Linked DNA regions of Arachidicoccus terrestris. The protein of the gene in region 2 interacts with the protein of the main gene of each other region in a pairwise test. Links are inferred from orthologs where the notes say so. Each region holds a gene or a part of one and is shown on either strand. Other genes may lie near its edges.

Region 1 (7,356 bases), 2.9 Mb from region 2 along the record:
TGGGTGAATAGGCCGATATTTTTTTTAAAACGCATCTGGGCAAATAGTTTTTCCTGATAAAGGCTGGGGTCAAAGTCTCCCGAATTACCGTTGGTCTGATCTATTTGATGGACAGTTAACAGGTCATCTCCGGTGCTGAGATCATAGGTATAGGACCAGCCGTAATAAAAATCACCCGGATCTAAGTCAGAACTGAAATAGCGGTTCCCTTCCCAGCTATAATCCTGACGGACCGGATCGGTCAGAATGATGAAACGGCGGTTATGCTGGTCAATTAAAGCAGCCGTATGCCGGTTAAATACCAGGCGGTATGTCAACTGGTAGGCCCAGCTGCCGGGCATTGAAGCAGCCGTTAGATATCTGTAAACAGGATAGCTCGTATCCTGGTCAGTTATCTCCGGTATGCCCACGCTGTCTTTGGCATAGTAGCGGACCGTATCCATGGACACGCCAAACGGTGCCGCCACAATAGAATCTAATGTATAATAGCTGATATCTCCGGCCTGAGTTGGTAAATAAGTGCGAAAGGAAGTCAGTGTACTGCCATAATCCTCCAACTGTTGTTTGGAACAGGCGCTTAGCAATATCAGTAAACACACCGTCAGGCTCAGATAGCTGCGTACGCTGTGTAAAAGCAGATGTTTTTTTTCAGCAGACACCGGATAGGTATTTGCTCGTGATAATGTCTCTTTTTGGCAGTCCGGTCTGTTGCTGTTATGGGTGGTTTTTATCATTAAAAACATTTAAAATAAAATGGGCTGTCTGCCTGTTCTTTCTATAAACGGTAATCAGCCCATTTTATTTTACTTTTTCCCGGCCATCTTTTAGCTTCTTTCGATAGCCCTGAGCCATCGTTCGGGAATTTCATTCTGCGTAGCCAGAATATAATCGGTATAACTGCATGGGAGGAAATGGCCATCGGGCAGTTCCATCCACCAGCGACCGGTCTTTTTACTTTGCAAAAAAGTGGTTTCCATCTCTGCGAAAGCCAGATGAAATTCATTAAAATTCTGACGGGTCTGGGGATCGGCTTCCTGTTTGCCCTGATGGATCCCATCAACCAGATACCAGGCCAGATGGCTTAATTGTTTGGCCGTCTGAAAGTTTCTGTCCAGGTGTTGCTGATAATCATAGAAGCCGATGCTGCTGACCTTACTGCTCATACCGGCAAACTGCATTAAACGACAGGCTTCTTCCCCGTTAAGACCGTTAGGGGTCATCAGATTGGCCGGCGCGTGTCCGCTTTGAATAGCAGAAATATCCAGGCTGATCGCATCCGAGTGCCGGATAGGTGGCTCTACTTCTTCGATTTTTTCCTTGACCCTTCCGACCCGTACACAATCAAAACGAAGGCGGTCAATGACTTCCAGCATTTCCGGGTGTACAAAGTAACTCTGAAACCCAAGGTGATTATAATGGTTCAGATAATTCGGTGACTGGGTAAACATATCCAGCAAGAATCTGTCAGCAGGCGCCTGACTATCTGTGTCCATGTCCATTTTAGCATCAATACAGCAAAGATCGAAGGTACGATCCAGTTTGCCATAGGCGGCACACTGAGCGGTCGTCAGATCATGGGAGCCGCCGATAATCAGAATTTTCGCATTTTGCAATAAAAGCAGTTCTGATAAAACAATTTTTAAGGCAGCGTAGGAGTCAGAAAGATTTTTACCAAGAACAATATTACCGATGTCAGCAATTTTGACATTTTTATGCCATTGATAGAGTTGATAGAATTCTGTACGGAAAACATCTGCTGAAGGGGTACCCCTGTTTGGAAAGCCCTTGCCTCTGTATTCTCCGATACCTACAATAATCAGATCGGCATCGGTTAAATCCGGGAAGCTTTCTTCATAACTGGTAATATAATAGCCAATCTGGGAGGTTTTAAAGCCTTCGTCCTGGGAGAGTTCAAAAAGATGTACGGGTTCTAGAAAATCAATAATGGTTTGTTCGTTAAATGATGACATTGTGTAAGCGTAAAATTTTAGACAAAAATAGGGTAAATGCGCCATTTTAAATGCCGCATGTGCATCTTTGCTAAATAAATTAAAATTTTTATATATTGTTCACTTGTTTTCAGTTAATTGCAAGAGGAAAAAAGCGGATCGCTTTTGCCTTGCGGAGGCATGCAGCCCTCATTAAAATACACGGTTTAAAAAGGGGCAAATCCCCTAAAAAACCGTAACTTCGCTACACTTTTTTAAAAGCCTAAAACGTAATTTTAAACAATCATATGAGTCAGGAAAATACGCCGGATTTGGACAATGTAAATGCAGCTGATAAAGGAAATCAACCAAAAACCTATGGGGCAGACAGTATTCAGGTATTAGAGGGGCTGGAAGCCGTGAGAAAAAGACCCGCCATGTATATCGGCGACGTGGGCGTAAAAGGATTGCATCATCTGGTTTATGAAGTCGTGGACAATTCCATTGATGAAGCGCTGGCCGGATTTTGTGATACCATCGATGTAAAGATCCATGAAGATAATTCTATCTCTGTACAGGATAACGGCCGCGGTATCCCCACGGGCATCAATACAAAAGAAAAGAAAAGCGCCCTGGAAATCGTCATGACGGTACTTCATGCAGGGGGCAAGTTTGATAAGGACACTTATAAAGTTTCGGGTGGCTTGCACGGTGTGGGGGTGAGTTGCGTTAATGCACTGAGCTCCCGTTTGAAGGCCGTTGTCGAAAGAGAAGGCAAGGTCTTTGAACAGGATTACCATAAGGGAGTGCCGGATGCTGCCGTTGCGGAAACGGGCCTCTCTGAAAAGACCGGTACCTATATCCACTTCTGGCCCGATAATACTATTTTCCAGACAACGATTTATCAGAAAGATATCCTGGAAGCAAGATTGAGAGAACTGGCCTATCTGAACAGGAAGGTCCGGATAACCCTGACGGATCTTAGAGAGAAGGATGAAAATGGGAATGCTTATTCAAAGGAATTTTATAGCGAAGGTGGTATTGTCGAATTTTTGGAAATTCTGGACAGGCACGCTAAACGTTCACCGATTATTGCCAATAGCCTTTATGTAGAAGGATATGATGAGGCCTCCAATGTGACGGTAGAAGTAGCGATGAGCTATAACGATGATTTTAAGGAGCACATATTCTCTTATGTCAATAACATCAATACCATCGAAGGCGGCACGCATGTTACCGGTTTCAGACAGGCGCTTACCCGTGTCTTTAAGAGCTATGGTGATAAAGAAGGCCTGTTTGAAAAAGCCAAAGTAACCGTGGAAGGTGATGACTTCAGAGAAGGTTTATCTTCTATTATTTCTGTAAAGGTGCCTGAGCCTCAGTTTGAGGGACAGACCAAGACCAAATTGGGGAATAGTGAAGTCAGCGGTATTGTCCAGACGACCGTGGCCCGTTCCCTGGAAGCTTATCTGGAAGAAAATCCTAAGGAAGCTAAAAATATTATTCAGAAAGTTATCCTGGCAGCACAGGCCAGGGTTGCTGCCAAGAAAGCCCGTGATATGGTACAGCGCAAATCTGTACTTAGCGGTAGCGGCCTTCCGGGTAAACTGGCTGATTGCTCGGAACGTAATCCGGAAAAATGCGAATTATACCTGGTGGAGGGAGATTCAGCAGGCGGTACGGCTAAACAGGGACGTGACCGTTCTTATCAGGCGATTTTACCACTCAGAGGTAAAATACTGAATGTGGAAAAGGCCATGGAGCACAAGATATATGAGAACGAAGAAATCCGGAATATCTTTACGGCCATGGGGGTGACGATCGGTACGCCGGAAGATCCCAAGGCTTTGAATCTTTCAAAACTGCGTTATCATAAGCTGATCATCATGACGGATGCCGATGTGGATGGAAGCCACATTGCCACGCTGATCCTGACTTTTGTTTTCCGGTATATGAAGGAACTGGTGACACAGGGTTATGTTTATATCGCCCAGCCTCCTTTGTATTTGGTAAAAAAAGGTAAAGAACAGGAATATGCTTATAATGAGGAACAGCGAAAGGCACTGGTAGCCAGAATCGGCGGTGGTAAAGACGACAGTGTAAATATCCAGCGTTATAAAGGTCTCGGTGAAATGAATGCCGATCAGCTTTGGGAAACAACCATGGATCCCGCCCGCAGAACCTTAAAACAAGTGACCATCGATAATCTGACAGCCGTAGACGAAACCTTCGCAATGCTGATGGGGGATGATGTTCCGCCAAGACGCGCCTTTATTGAAGAAAATGCTACGTATGCCAGGATCGATATCTAGTATTGCCTGTAGCGGATAACATGTTGAATTTATCAGAAACAAATTAAGACCCACGTGCATGTAGATCTGCATGTGGGTTTTTTGACTGTTGTAAAGAGATGCTTTATTTAATGTGAAATCGACATTTGGGAATTAAATAGGCGCCTGGCTTTATATCTTCAATATGTCCCAGATAATTGAACAATAAACGGGCCTCGTTTCGTTATCTTGAAGCGTTTGACAGAAAATGACATAGGTTCCTATAATTTTGGTATCAATTGCAAGGAGGGGCAAGCCGAAAACCCTGAACAGAGTAAGCATTCACTTAAAAATTTGTCAAAAATGGGAATCTTAACAACGTTATTAGCCGTATTGACTGCACTTTTAGGCAGCTTGGGTCTCTAGTAAGCTTACAAAGTTTTCAGAGAACTCAAGATTAAGAGTTTGAATCTCCCGAAATTTCGGGAGATTTTTTATGGTGCATGTGCCTACTTTATATTACCGTATAATGTGAAATCTGAACAAAGTGCCGGTTTGATTTTTAACCATCTGGGAATAAGACTTTTATACTATTAAATTATTTTTAAATTGAATATAATTTAATTGAATACAAAACCGTTTGACAAAAAATGACATAGCCAGGTTTAACTTTGGTAATACTTGCAAGGAGGGCCTATGCTGAAAACCCTGAATAGAGTAAGCGCTAACTTTAAACCTATTTAAAATGGACATTTTAGCCAAATTAATCGCCATCTTGACTGCACTTCTAGACAGTTTGGGCGTCGGAGGTATCTAGTGCGTTTTGAAAGCATTTAAACGCTAGATTAAAAATCTGGATCTCCTGATAACGGGAGGTCCATTTTTATTACTACAGGTGTTTACTGGCCGGAATATTGTTGACATGAATTTGTTTGCCAGAGATGGGTTTGTGCCCCACCGGCCGGCCAGACCGACTTATCATAATAACTGAAGTATCTATTCGCTGGTTGCTAGCCCGCCCATTTTTTTGTTACTGCGTTAAAAGCCGAAAAGTTCACCATGTTGACAGTGGATAAAAGCTTATTTTGGGCTGCTATTCATAACAGTCACAAGCAAGCATTATGGAAGGAGAACAACCTAAAAGAAGTACTGAGATTATTGAAGCTTATTTTGATTTTCTGGATCGGCATATAGAGGAAGTGATTAGCGGCAAAGCAACAGCATTTATGGAGCTGGGGCAAATTGCGCAGGAGCTGGCCATTTCACATGGGCATCTGTCGGATACTGTCCGGAAGATTAAAGGGAAACATCCCTGTTATTTTTATGATGCAAAAATCATTGACAGAGCCAGGCAGATGCTTTTGGAGACTGACGGCTCAATCGCACATATCGCCATGGTGCTTACCTATGATCCTTCCAATTTTTCTAAATTCTTTAAGAAATGGACGGGAGAAACGCCGGGAAACTTTCGAAAAAATCATAGGAACAGTCCATGAAAGTTCCGAAAAGTTCACCATGACTACCCCATATATTCAATGGATCTTTGTTACTCATCTAAATTGATAATTATGCGTAACAATGATTTGAATGGAAAAATCGTATTGATTGCCGGAGGCGGCAAGAACCTCGGCGGGCTACTGAGCAGGCAATTTGCCGCATTGGGTGCGAGGCTGGTGATCCATTACAATAGTGAGAATACGAAAGCAGACGCCGAAAAAACACTGGCTGATGTTAAGGCGGCCGGCGCTGATGCTATACTGGTACAGGGAGACCTTACTCGAGTTGCCAATGTCACGAAGTTATTCGACGCTGCAAAAGAAAGGTTTGGCAGCATCGATATAGCCATCAATACTGTAGGTAAAGTCCTGAAAAAGCCGTTTGTAGATACCACTGAGTCGGAGTATGACAGCATGAGTGATATTAATTCAAAAGTCGCTTATTTTTTTATTCAGGAGGCCGGTAAAAATCTCAATGATGGTGGGAAGATCTGCACCATTGTCACCTCCCTGTTAGCTGCTTACACCGGCTTATATTCAACCTATGAAGGTTTGAAAGCGCCGGTGGAGCATTTTACGCGCGCCGCCTCCAAGGAGTTTGGAAGCCGCGGTATTTCCGTTACCGCAGTGGCACCGGGCCCGATGGATACACCATTTTTTTATGGACAGGAAAGTGAAGATGCGGTTGCCTATCATAAATCGGCTTCTGCTTTGGGTGGGCTTACAGACATTCATGATATTGCCCCGCTCGTGTTGTTTTTAGTCACACAGGGTTGGTGGATTACGGGGCAAACGATATTTGCAAACGGAGGTTATACGACCAGATAAAAGCCCATCGGCAGTAGGTATAAAAAACGGGTGACCGGAATTATATGTAATTCCGGTCACCCGTTTTCTCTAGTTTGGCCTTTTTCTAGATAAGGCAAAAAAAAATAGCAATTTAGTTGGTTATATTGCTATTTTTTGTGATCTTTATATCTAGTTAAACGACTAGATATGGGATATCCAACTAAAATTCAGATAATAAAAAGAGCAAAGAGTGAGCAATGGTATGTAAATTTTCCAGCTGCCGTGGCTCAGGCAATAGAATTTAAGCAAGGAGAGATTGTTGAGTGGGTGATAGATGATCACCAGCGCCTAGTACTTCAGCGTAGTGATGAATCCGTAAAAGATCTTAAAAAAAAACTCCCCAAAAAGAAGGAGTAGTTGCTTGCTTTAATGAATTATTCGATAGATGTATAACAGCTTTCAAGCAATCCAGAACTTTTCAGAGAGCTCGCGATTTGTCTCACGGAGTTATTTCATGTATTGGACGTTGTACGATAACAGGGATGTTAACAGCAAGTGGGAATCAGTTTAAGGACTGGAGTGCGGCCTATCGAATATTTAAGGGTGAAAGAATGGATATGAATGCAATTTTTTCTGAAGTTAGAAAGGAGGTCGTGTATCAAAATAGAAAGAAAGGCGATTTTATTTATGCACACATGGACGATACCCTGTTAAGGAAGAGAGGGAAGAAAATATCAGGGACCGGATGGCTAAGGGATCCACTTGGCCCCCCGTTTTGTAATAATTTCATTTGGGGCCAACGATTTGTTCAACTCTCTTTATCGCTCATTGAAAAAGACCTCTGCGGTCCATCAAGGGCCATCCCGGTAGACT
Region 2 (7,706 bases):
TGAAGTCACTGCATTAGGTGGAGCGCCAGGCGTGAAAAGCGCCAGGTTTGCCGGCGATAAAGCAACAGACAGGCAAAATATTGAACTTCTGTTAGAAAAGATGCAAGGTAAGGCGATGCGTCAGGCGCAGTTCAGAACTGTCATCGCACTGATTTGGGAACATCAGACCTACTATTTTGAGGGAATTTGTACGGGCAGGATCACAGAGCGACCTACGGGAGAAAGTGGTTTTGGATACGACCCGATATTTATACCAGATGGTAGCGAACACTCCTTTGCAGAGATGACCATGGAAGAAAAAAACAAGTTCAGTCATCGTAAGAAGGCCACAACGCAACTCATCGAATTTCTAAAACGCAAGCTAAAATAGCTTTTCTTAAGCAGTTTTACCAATAAGAAAAGCGGACCACCCAATTTATTCAGGTAGCCCGCCCTTCTCTATACTTATGGTAGCCATTGACTTGTTCTTTTCAATACCGCAGGCTTACCTATGTCTATAAATTCAAATTCAGGTTAAAAGATACTGCCGGATATCTGCTGCTATATGTATCATAGTAGTTCTGCGGGTAAGCACTTACAGGGACACCCTGTAAATACTGCAGCCTAACGTTATTCCAGTTCAATCCCACCATAAAACTGGGTACTGCCTCGGAAAATATCCAACGCCCCCTGTTTCTATATACATATCCATGCCTGCGTGCGTCATAGAATGCATGATAGTCTGGAAAATACACATGGCGGTTATAGTGGTAATGGTGCCGGCCTGCCCATGGTGCGACTCTGTATGACCTTCTGGGAGCCCTCACAATTCTTCTGCTGTTATAATGGCTTCTGCCACTGTAATGACCGCGATTGCTATAATAATGTCCCTGTTTTTGATAATGCTTGTAGGCTTTTGCGTGGCTTTTACGATAATGTTTCTGAGCCTTTCTATAAGACTTTCCGCTGTAATGCCCCCTCTGATCGTGGCCATGGCCTCTTTGGGCAAAACTTTGTTGACTAAAAAAAAGTCCACCCAAACACAGCATCCATATATATATTGCTTTTTTCATGTTTGTAGATTTAAATAATGATATAATCACATAAAACACACCTTATCGGGCCTGTCACTTCATCCGGAATGCGGTAAATTTCATGTAGGTTTTCAGATAATCAGAGGCGGTGGCCATACGCAGCTTCATTATCCTTTCTGTGTATATAGATAGGATATTTGCCCTTAAAGTTTAATGGAAGCAGGCTAAAAAAAATCATTTTCACCGAATAATTCATGAATTGTACCCAATTATAATTAAAATACAAACAGAGCTTCCTCTATACAAACAGCCCTGATTAATTAAATAAACAGGGCTGTCACCAAATTTATATACAGTCAATCTTCTTATTTGAAAGAATCATGTAAACCATCAAACTTCTGAAACAACGCATTGTATTTATCATAAGCCTTGGGATCATGTCCTCTGGCCTTGTTCATTTTCCAGCTATAGAGATTTGCTATAATATCGACAGCGCGGTTTAGGGAGACCACTTCATTTTTATCCCTATCCTGTTTGTTGGAAAGAATATCAAAGCTTTTTGTCAACCATGTAATTGACGAGTCTGCAATAGGAGCTTGCTCTTTCTCAATCGCATCTCTTCTGGCCTTCTTCTCTGCCTCTTCACCCTTATTAGCATAATACTCATCATCCAGTGCGCTAAATTTCTGGTAGTTCAAAATACCGACGTTAAAAGCATATATCCCATTTTGGCTCAAATTAAACGCTTTCGCATATGCATCGATGGAAGCAGCTTTCGCAGCGGCTATCTCCGCAGTATCCTGAGTAGATTTTTCAGCGTTGGCGAGTGTCTGTGCAATTTCAATATATTGCGCTTCTGTCATTTGTCCACCGGCATCTTTTTGTTTGTAATTGTTAATAATGTCGTTTACACTACCTCCAGCCAACATCGCCTGTGTCTCAATCTGACTCCAGAGATCACTTTTATCGGGATAATTCTTTTTCGCGAGCGCTAAGTATTTATCTGTATTTGCCTTATCCTTTTTAACCTGATAATACTGAATCATAAACTGATACATGGCTGCCATATCCTTCGTGGCGATATTACGTTCAGCTAATTTCTGATACATAGACATTGCAGAGTCTGCCATAGCGGGATTTTGGAATGAACCGCCGTTTTCCTGATTATATCTGGATGCGTTCTGTGCTGCGAAACCAGTATATAAAACGGTAAATGTATCTATTGCGTTTCTGTCGGGGTTCTGACTAAAACCATTTTTGGTAATATAATCTGCCCATTTGTATGCATTGTAGAAACTTTTATAAGCCTCATCCCAAGCTGTATCCTTAAACTTATTAAGACCATTATTAAAAGATTTGGAATACACGACCGATACGGCATTAATACCCTGGTCCTCACGCATCAACTTATTAAATGCCGCGGTGTCTGTATTCTGTTGTAACTGATCCAATGTAGATGCGCTGGTCTGTAAGGCATCCGGATAATTAGCCGCCTGAGCAGAGTCAGATGCAAGATTAGCGTAAATAACTGCTTTATAAGTAAGAGCTTCTTTATTGTCCTGTTCTTTAGGATTGGCCAAAACTTTATCAATCAAATCCTTCGCATCGGTGTATTTCTTCTCCACCAAAAGTTTGACTACATCATCCTTTTTAAATTTGACAGGTTTTTGTGCCCATGCTCCAGCGGTAATTCCGAGAAGCAAAAATGAGAATACAATCCTTTTCATTTTGTTTTTTTTAGTTAACTGAATGTCTTTTAATTTATATCCTTGATTTGATTAAACTATGTCCGTTGCATCCATTCTACATTTCTTCAATGTCCCTTTTTGCATCTGGCAGATCGTCATCTTTTTCAGATTGATCGTTATCCCCGCTAGAAGTCTCCGACGGGATAACATCTGCTCCTTCTGCAATTATCTCCTCGGCCGGTTCTTCCATTTGCTGTTCATCAATTTTAGAAATAGCTGCAATTTCATCGCCGTCATCCAGACGAATCAGGATAACCCCCTGCGTGTTTCTACCTGCTTCCTTAATTGCCGCCACATCCGTACGCAGTGTGATACCTGATTTGCAGGTGATAATCAGATCATGCTTTTCTGTAACATTTAATATACCAACAAGCTTGCCAGTTTTTTCCGTTACATTAATTGTTTTTACACCTTTGCCTCCCCTGTTGGTTACACGATAAACATCTTCTCCCATCTCATCAATGATCCGGGTCCGCTTACCGTACCCTTTCTCACTGACAACCAATACAGTATGATCTAAATCTTCTTTATCTACATGGATCATGCCGACCACTTCGTCATCTTTCGCATCTACCTCTATACCCGTTACACCAATGGCACCCCGGCCGGTTGGACGCACCTTGGCTTCAGGGAAACGGATCGCCCGACCGCTCTTAACCGCCAGCATGATTTCACTTTGGCCATCTGTTAACATAGCTTCCAGTAATTCGTCTCCTTCGTTAACTGTGATGGCGTTTACCCCTGTAGCCCTGGGGCGGCTAAAATCTTTAAGCGCCGTCTTCTTAATAATTCCCTTCTTGGTACATAAAACAACATAATGACTATTTACATAGGTTTCGTCCGTTAGTTTCTTCACATTGATAATCGTTCTCACTTTATCGTCACCGGGTATCTGAATCAGATTCTGAATGGCTCTGCCTTTTGCATTCTTCTCTCCTTCCGGTATTTCATAGACTTTCAGCCAAAACACCCGCCCTTTTTCTGTAAAATACATCATGGTGTCATGGGTAGAAGCTACGAATAAATGCTCAACGTAATCTTCATTTCTGGTAGCGGCTCCCTTGCCTCCACGGCCACCACGTCTTTGTTGGCGGTATTCAGAGGCCGAAGTTCGTTTAATATAACCCAGATGAGAGATCGTAATGACCACATCTTCCTCTTCAATCAAGTCCTCGATACTAATGTCGTTGGCGTTATACTCAATGGTGCTCTTTCTTTCATCTCCATATTTATTTTTAACCTCCAGAAGCTCTTCCTTGATCACATCATAACGGGCGTCCTCATTGGCGAGTAAATGCTTCAATTTGGCGATAAACTGCATAAGCTCATTATAATCAGCCTGGATCTTTTCTCTTTCCATGCCGGTAAGCCGTTGCAATCTCATTTCTAAAATGGCCTGTGCCTGCACTTCATCTAGGAATTCATTTGAGGTCGCTTCACCCAGGAGTTGGATAATTTGAGAATTTTTAAGTTTCAGCTGTGCGGCGACCAGATTTTCTTTAGCCTCAGCCGGATTGGTAGACTCACGAATAATCCGGATCACTTCGTCCAAATTATCCAGTGCAATTAGATAACCTCTTAAAAGATGTTCTTTCTCCTCTGCTTTCTTAAGTTCGAATTTGGACCTGCGGATGACTACATCCATTCTGAATTCAATGAATTCAGCGATCAGTTGTCTGAGATTTAGCGTACGTGGGCGCCCTTTACAGATTGCCACATTATTAATCCCAAAACTGGTTTGCAGCTCAGAATATTTATAGAGTTGGTTGATGACCACATTGGCCACGGCATCTCTTTTGAGTTCTACAACAATACGGATACCCCCTCTTTTACTCGTCTCATTATTAACATAGGCTATTCCTTCTACCACTTTATTGGTCGCTAATTGACCGATCTTATCAGTAAGTCCATCCAGACTGACTTGATACGGTACTTCTGTAATAACGATCTTTTCCCTTCCTGACTCTTTGGTCTCCACATGGCATTTGCCTCGGACCATGACACGTCCGCGGCCAGTCATCATGGCTTGTCTCACTCCATCCATGCCAAAGATGATTCCCCCTGTCGGGAAATCAGGCGCTTTGACTATTTTCATTAAATCCTCAATCGCGATGTCCCTATTGTCAACATAGGCCAAACATCCGTCAACAACCTCCGTAAGATTATGAGGCATCATATTGGTCGCCATACCAACGGCGATCCCACTGGAACCGTTGAGTAAAAGCTGAGGAATCCTGGTAGGCAATACACTGGGTTCCTCCAGGGAATCATCAAAATTCAGATGAAAGTCCACTGTATCTTTTTCGATATCTTCCAACATCGTTTCTGCCAGCTTGGACAGGCGGATCTCAGTGTAACGCATGGCAGCCGGGCTATCCCCGTCCTGGGTACCAAAATTACCCTGGCCATCCACCAACGTATAACGCATGGTAAAATCCTGGGCCATCCTGACGACTGTAAAATAAATTGAAGAGTCACCGTGAGGGTGGTATTTACCCATTACCTCCCCGACGATACGGGCAGACTTTTTATAAGGTTTATTGCTATGATTCCCTAACTCATTCATAGAGTAAAGAACGCGGCGATGAACGGGTTTAAACCCGTCGCGGACATCGGGTAACGCTCTTCCGACAATAACGCTCATCGAATAATCGATGTAGGCGGTTTTCATTTCAGTTTCGATATTGACGGGAATAATCCGGTCATGATCACCCGTTTCTTCGGGTAACAAATCTTTATTTTCTTCCATATATAATTAAAAAATATCTAAAGCGAATTTACGCCTTGCATGTAAGGCGTAAAGCTACGAAATTTATGCCTAAATCGGCGCTAAAAATCCGGCTGCCGTACAAAATATTTAGCTTGAAAATTCCAGGCAAAATAAAATGGCAAAATAATTGCTAATGAGTATTTTGGAGAATTTTTCGGCCAGTTATGGGATAAAATAATCCTAATTTTACTGTTCGTTTTTTTAAGTCTTTGATATTCCCTATTTTTATGTCAATCCTTTAAAACAAAAGTGCAATACTGGTTACGTAGAAATAACATCGAAAAGGGCCCGTTTACCAAAGAGGCGTTACTCAGCCAAGGGCTCAATTCCAGCGACCTGATCAAGATCGATGGCGGTTCCGAGTGGAAATCGCCCAATAGTTTTGCTGAACTGCAACAGGGGTTGCAAAGTACACCCAAACCAAAATATAAGTTTACTGCAGATAAGAAATTGATAGAAATCAAGGACGAGGACCAGGTAAAACCCGAGGCGACCGTTCCTAAACCAGAACCTTCGGCCGGACCCTCTCCGTTTAAACGCATGCCCTCAGCCTTGCCCAAAAAAAAGACAACTGTTCCGCCACCAGTGGATAAGACGGGCGTCAATATAAATGAGAAGGTAAAAGAACGGGCCAAAAATTCACGGATAGAAAAACCTCTGGAGTCCACACAAATGTATACAAGTGGATCTGCTGCGGCTCATGCCGCCGCAAATGCGCATCAAAAAATACACCCTCAGATCCAAAACTTGGATGAAGCTCCGCTCAGAGAAGTCCGGCACCACCCCACTCCTAAGCCAGTTCGGACGACTGCTCGTCCACAAAACTCCCATTTTTTTAAGGAATTCTTTCTTCCGATTATCATCATTGGTGGTATTGGCTTTCTGGCCTGGTGGGGATATAAACAATTTACAACGCCTTCTACAGATTCGGGCATTGCGGCAACCGGCCTTGCAGTTCGTGATTCTTCAACTGCGGGCAGCAAACGGCAAGACTCACAAAAAAACAATACAGTCAAGACCGACGGGCCGGCGGCTATTCCCATGCATAAGCCAACTGGAAATGCCGTGAACACCACTTCGCAACCTAAGTCCGTTAAGGATAGCAGCAGGTTAGCCAAGGTCTCAGAGAAAGCCGCACAAACTCCCTCGCGGACCTCAGCCTCCACTACTCCATCCGTGACAGCACAAAAAACAACGGCCCTAAAAGACAGCAGTACGGATAAAAATACGGTCAAGGCTCCTCCGGCAAAGGCAACAGCCCCGGTAGAGAAAAAAGCGGATACACCTGTGACAACAACAGCCAAGGAAGCGCCTGAAAAAAAGGCGCCTGAAAAAAAAGCACAAAAAGCGGCAAGTATAGCAGATTATGTTAGTTTGTCCTTGAATAAGGCGCCGGAACCGGGTATTAAAAACGTGAAAATTAGAGTTCATAATACTTCAAAAGATGACCTCAATATAGCCGTCGTGGAAATTAAATATTACGATAAGGAAGGAAAATTCATTCAAGGAGAAACCCTCCAGACTGGAAAAATAAATGCCGGCAAAACGACGACACTTAAGGTTCCCAGTAGCAGAAATGCAGAACGTATCTCCTATAAAGTTTCTCTGATCAGCGGTGATAATGTCTATCTTATGGGGCGCTGATCCATCGATACACGGTCAAGGCCGGGCTTCGTAACAGACACGTTGATATCTGACTTCAACAAAATTCTACAGTCGGTAAATGACGGCATACCCGCATGTAAGACACCTTTTAGTCTATGTCTTTGGGTAGATATCCGCACCCCGCCTTCTTGGTCATTAAACCACACAATATCTCGTTAATCAGTCTGTATACGGTAGAAGTCCTCCTCATCAGAGAAAGCAGACCCGACTTGTACAGTTTGCACACTGATATTAAGCGGCAGGGGTTTTTAGAACGGGATTATCAAAGATATGGCCGGAAACAATATTGTTCCCGCAATTGTCCGTGACAGAACACCCTGCCTGTGAATAGGCAACCGTACATCAATGGTATTTAGCAGCAAATAATATCGTCTGCAAAGGCACTATCCAATAAATCATTGCTGAGCAAATACCTACCTCTGTAAGTTCGGAACACGATCATTAAGAGGCAGATAATTATATGAAAATGCGTATACATAACCACTCTGCTTTAAAGCCTGATTTCTCGTT

Evidence for each region.
Region 1: the proteins of gyrA (region 2) and gyrB interact in binary tests that used the Escherichia coli proteins (3 or more experiments, as listed by UniProt). The link is inferred for Arachidicoccus terrestris from one-to-one orthologs.

The regions. Positions count from the first base shown.
Region 1 is NZ_CP083387.1:925,556-932,911, reverse strand. What follows is about bases 1,849-4,738. They hold gyrB (DNA topoisomerase (ATP-hydrolyzing) subunit B), read left to right. Parts: upstream 1,849-2,236; coding sequence 2,237-4,240; downstream 4,241-4,738. Other genes in these bases: K9M52_RS03665 (arginase family protein), read right to left, coding at 1,849-1,970. Also shown: K9M52_RS03670 (hypothetical protein), read right to left, coding at 1-734; more of K9M52_RS03665, read right to left, coding at 825-1,848; K9M52_RS03655 (helix-turn-helix domain-containing protein), read left to right, coding at 5,320-5,694; K9M52_RS03650 (SDR family oxidoreductase), read left to right, coding at 5,767-6,522; K9M52_RS03645 (hypothetical protein), read left to right, coding at 6,691-6,900; K9M52_RS03640 (IS701 family transposase), read left to right, coding at 6,933-7,356. UniProt on the Escherichia coli protein: DNA gyrase negatively supercoils closed circular double-stranded DNA in an ATP-dependent manner to maintain chromosomes in an underwound state.
Region 2 is NZ_CP083387.1:3,842,062-3,849,767, reverse strand. The notes cover bases 2,617-5,856. They hold gyrA (DNA gyrase subunit A), read right to left. Parts: upstream 5,511-5,856; coding sequence 2,817-5,510; downstream 2,617-2,816. Other genes in these bases: K9M52_RS14995 (FxLYD domain-containing protein), read left to right, coding at 5,781-5,856; K9M52_RS15005 (hypothetical protein), read right to left, coding at 2,617-2,740. Also shown: rdgB (RdgB/HAM1 family non-canonical purine NTP pyrophosphatase), read left to right, coding at 1-370; K9M52_RS15010 (hypothetical protein), read right to left, coding at 495-1,052; more of K9M52_RS15005, read right to left, coding at 1,379-2,616; more of K9M52_RS14995, read left to right, coding at 5,857-7,175. UniProt on the Escherichia coli protein: A type II topoisomerase that negatively supercoils closed circular double-stranded (ds) DNA in an ATP-dependent manner to maintain chromosomes in an underwound state.